DNA from 2 places in the Veillonella sp. ACP1 genome. Region 1 is predicted to be linked to the other one. Evidence: a T-box and tRNA genes for the amino acid it is inferred to sense, from the RefSeq annotation. Region 1 holds a T-box; the other holds one or more tRNA genes.

Region 1 (2,199 bases):
ACATGACCGTGCCTAAGGATTTAAAACTCAATCCTAGTAACGACATTCCTGCAGACGTGCGTGAAACAATGCCAGCTATGCTTCGTGGCCGCATGGGCGAATCCATGATGGTTAACCTATTGCCACTAAATGATGAAGAAAAACAACAACTTCGCAATAACCCGCACAATGCGAATGCTATCGTATTCAATCGTGCTATGGGTATGGCGAGCAGCATCGGCAACTCTGCTAAACAAAGCAAAGTCTACACATACATGAAAGACCATTACCTCAATATGATTATTGTTGCAAAAGATTATGATGATAATGGTGCTCGTGGTAGCGGCGTCTTGATGGTATCTAAACAAGACAATTCCGATGACGTAATGTTGATTCTATTCAAGGGCCCAGACATTACAAACTCTAAAATTGAAAAAGTAATTGGATCTATGCTATCTGTGCACTTTGAACGTAAATAGATAGTTCTTGGAAATACTACAGGCCTGTACTAATTTTTAGAAGATGTGTATGCGTATCTTTAGAAATAGAACAGGCCTGTACTAATTTTGGGAAGATGTGTATGCGTATCTTTAGAAATAGAACAGGCCTGTACTAATTTTAGGAAGATGTGTATGGGTGCCTCTAGAAATAGAACAGGCCTGTTCTATTTTTTAGGAGGTACTTATATAGTTGAAATTTTTTAGGACCTATGATAAGATATCTTAGTAAAAGTGATGCAAAGGACATGATTCTCATATCCCTGTGTACCAGAGAGAGGCAGATGCTGGAAATGCCTTACACATATATTAGAGTTACCCCCTTTAAACTGATTTGTCGAACTTAAAGTAGGCAAATACGGCAGCCACCGTTATCGGGCTTAATGAAGTGAATGAACTGTATCCTTGTGATGCGGTGAATTAACTAGGGTGGAACCGCGAATGATCTTCGTCCCTTGTTTTGTAGGGATAGGGGGTCTTTTTTTATTACAAAAATCCAGTCTATCCTAGATAATAAATTGGAGGAAAGAAAAATGGCAGATGTAAAAATCATTTTACCTGATGGTAGTGCAAAGGAATACGCTGCTGGCACTACTCTTGGGGAAGCAGTAAAAAAATTGTCTAACAGCTTGGCTAAAAAAGTACTAGCTGCAAACGTAAATGGCGAATTAACAGACCTTCGCGAAGAACTCGTTGATGGTTCTGAAGTAGCATTCTTAACATTCGAAGAAGATGGTGGTAAACATACTTTGCGCCACACAGCTTCTCATATCTTGGCTCAAGCGGTTAAACGCTTATGGCCTGAAGCTAAATTAGCTATCGGTCCTGCTATCGATAAAGGTTTCTACTATGATATCGATATGGAACATACATTGACTCCTGAAGATTTGACTAAAATCGAAAAGGAAATAAGCCGTATTGTAAAAGAAAACTTGCCTATCACTAAATCCGTAATGTCTCGTCAAGAGGCTATCGAGTTCTTCAAATCTAAAAACGAAGACTACAAGGTGGAATTGATCGAAGACCTTCCTGAAGATGCTGTGATTTCTTGCTATGCACAAGGCGATTTTGTTGACCTTTGTGCAGGCCCTCACGTTGCATCCACTGGTAAGGTGAAAGCTTTCAAATTACAAAGCATTGCAGGTGCATACTGGCGCGGCGATGAAAAGAACAAAATGTTGCAACGTATTTACGGTACAGCATTTGAAAAGAAAGAAGAACTAGATGCATACCTTCACATGCTTGAAGAAGCGGCTAAACGCGACCATCGTAAACTCGGTAAAGAACTTGGCTTGTTCGTTATCAAAGAAGAAGGTCCTGGCTTCCCATTCTTTTTGCCAAAAGGCATGGCTCTTCGCAACGAATTGGAAAACTTCTGGCGCGAAGTACATCATGATTTCGAATATGATGAAATCCGCACACCAATCATCTTGAATAAACACTTGTGGGAAACATCTGGTCACTGGGATCATTACCGTGAAAATATGTATACTACAATCATTGATGACGAAGAATATGCAATTAAACCTATGAACTGCCCAGGCGGTATCTTGGTTTACCAAAACGAAATGCATTCCTACCGTGACTTGCCACTTCGTTATGCAGAACTTGGTCTAGTTCATCGTCATGAATTGTCTGGCGCATTACACGGCTTGTTCCGCGTTCGTGCTTTCACACAAGACGATGCGCACGTATTTATGTTGCCTGAACAAATGCAAGCCGA
Region 2 (2,199 bases), on a different contig from region 1:
TGTTTGCACCGATATTAAATTTAAATCCTCTTGAACTATTAAAGACTATTAGTAAAACATATCCGATTGTTGTAGGTTGGCGTGGTCATCTCGAAGGTGATCAATTGTACTTAGAACACAATAATGATCCAAAACATGCGGTAGTGACAATCACTAAACCTGAGCGTGTTATGGTTATTGATTAATTAGCGTTACATTAATTAATGAGGGCATTATATATTGCCATGCGTTGTGACCACATTTTGAAAGAAGGTGAATGACATGGAACAATATGTAATAGCCCTCATTTTAGGTGTTATAGAAGGTATAACAGAATGTATTCCTGTATCGAGTACAGGTCATATGATTATTATTGGGCATATGCTCAATTTTGAAGGCACACATGCTGATGTATTTGAAGTGTTTATTCAGATAGGTGCCATTCTTGCTATTTATACACATTATAGACGTACATTTAACGGCTTTTTGAAACGGAAAAATTGGATAAAAACACGCGGCGTATCTTTACTACATATTAGTGCGGGCATGTTACCCGTATTAATGGCTGGATATCTTTTGCAATACATTATAAAAGAGTATTTATTTGGACCTATTCCCGTTATAGTAGGCCTTATTATAGGTGCTATATTTATGATTTATGCGGAAAAAAGAACAGTATCTGGTCGATTGGTGGATTCTGTAAATAATTTGACTATATATCAATGCTTTCAAATTGGTCTATATCAAATGCTTTGTCTATGGCCTGGATTTTCGCGCTCTGGCGCAACCATTGCAGGGGGGATGCTTATCGGCTGTACACGGAGGGCTGCAGCTGATTTTTCGTTTATCATGGCTGTGCCTGTTATGATTATCGTGTGTGTGTATGATTTAGTGCGTGTCATACATGCATTGGAATTAAATGATATTATTATGTTTATCATTGGCACCGTCGTATCATATATAGTGGGATATATAACGGTAAAAGGTTTTTTATGGTATCTAAATAGATCCTCGTTGGCGTCGTTTGGCTATTATCGAATTATAGTTGCTATTCTAGCAATAATCTATTTATATATGTAAGTATAGATGTGAGTTCCTATGAGGCAAAAATGAAGTTGGAAAAATTCTAAAAAAATACTTGCGTCAGAAAAACTTTCATGATATATTGATATAGCACTAAGGGTGACTGCGAAGAACGAACAAACTTTCAAAAAAGTTTCAAAAAATTCTTGACACTTAGTGTGGCAGATGATACAATACATCTTGTCGTAATGATGCTGGCGTAGCTCAATAGGTAGAGCAGCTGACTTGTAATCAGCAGGTTGTGGGTTCAATTCCTATCGCCAGCTCCATTTTATTTATGGAGGGATTCCCGAGCGGCCAAAGGGAGCAGACTGTAAATCTGCCGTCTTCGACTTCGAAGGTTCGAATCCTTCTCCCTCCACCATTTATAGCGGGGTGGAGCAGTTGGTAGCTCGTCGGGCTCATAACCCGAAGGTCGCAGGTTCAAGTCCTGTCCCCGCAACCATAATTTCACAGTGAAGTGAACGTTCATTGTGCTGGTGTAGCTCAGTCGGCAGAGCGTATCCTTGGTAAGGATAAGGTCACCGGTTCAATCCCGGTCACTAGCTCCATACATGGCGGCATAGCTCAGTTGGCTAGAGCAATCGGTTCATACCCGGTGTGTCCGCGGTTCAAATCCGTGTGCCGCCACCATTAAACCTCACATTGGTGGGGATTTTTTTGTATCTACTATAAAAATATAATTATAACTCATTACATCCCTCGAAATAGGATGTAATTTTTTGTTTATTGACATTTGTGTATTATGGTATAATAATCTGTAGGAATGTATATTCCGTTGATTAAATTAGGTTATTATATTATAGTAATACTATAAAAGTATTTTGTTTTTGTGAAGGAGGATATAATCCTAATGGCAAAAGAAAAATTTGAACGTACGAAACCGCATGTTAACATTGGTACTATCGGTCACGTTGACCATGGTAAAACTACTTTGACTGCTGCAATCACTAAAGTATTGGCTGAAAAAGGCCAAGCTGATTTCCAAGATTACAGCATGATCGATAAAGCTCCAGAAGAACGTGAACGTGGTATTACAATCAACACTGCACACGTTGAATACGAAACTGAAAACCGTCACTATGCACACGTTGACTGCCCAGGCCATGCTGACTATGTTAAAAACATGATCACTGG

Evidence for each region. A T-box is a leader RNA that pairs with one kind of tRNA and senses whether it is charged. The one in region 1 lies ahead of thrS (threonine--tRNA ligase), so its partner is inferred to be a tRNA-Thr.
Region 2: it encodes a tRNA-Thr, which carries the amino acid that the T-box ahead of thrS (threonine--tRNA ligase) is inferred to sense. The anticodon was not compared.

The regions. Positions count from the first base shown of each region.
Region 1 covers NZ_ALKL01000003.1:52,292-54,490, forward strand. The annotation lists gene HMPREF1151_RS01525 (hypothetical protein) at 1-458, shown strand, start outside; T-box leader at 705-935, shown strand; gene thrS (threonine--tRNA ligase) at 1,010-2,199, shown strand, end outside.
Region 2 covers NZ_ALKL01000006.1:304-2,502, reverse strand. The annotation lists gene brxF (BREX-3 system P-loop-containing protein BrxF) at 1-185, shown strand, start outside; gene HMPREF1151_RS01670 (undecaprenyl-diphosphate phosphatase) at 262-1,059, shown strand; tRNA gene HMPREF1151_RS01665 (tRNA-Thr) at 1,256-1,331, shown strand; tRNA gene HMPREF1151_RS01660 (tRNA-Tyr) at 1,342-1,426, shown strand; tRNA gene HMPREF1151_RS01655 (tRNA-Met) at 1,432-1,507, shown strand; tRNA gene HMPREF1151_RS01650 (tRNA-Thr) at 1,538-1,613, shown strand; tRNA gene HMPREF1151_RS01645 (tRNA-Met) at 1,619-1,695, shown strand; partial or broken gene HMPREF1151_RS01640 (GTP-binding protein) at 1,916-2,199, shown strand, end outside.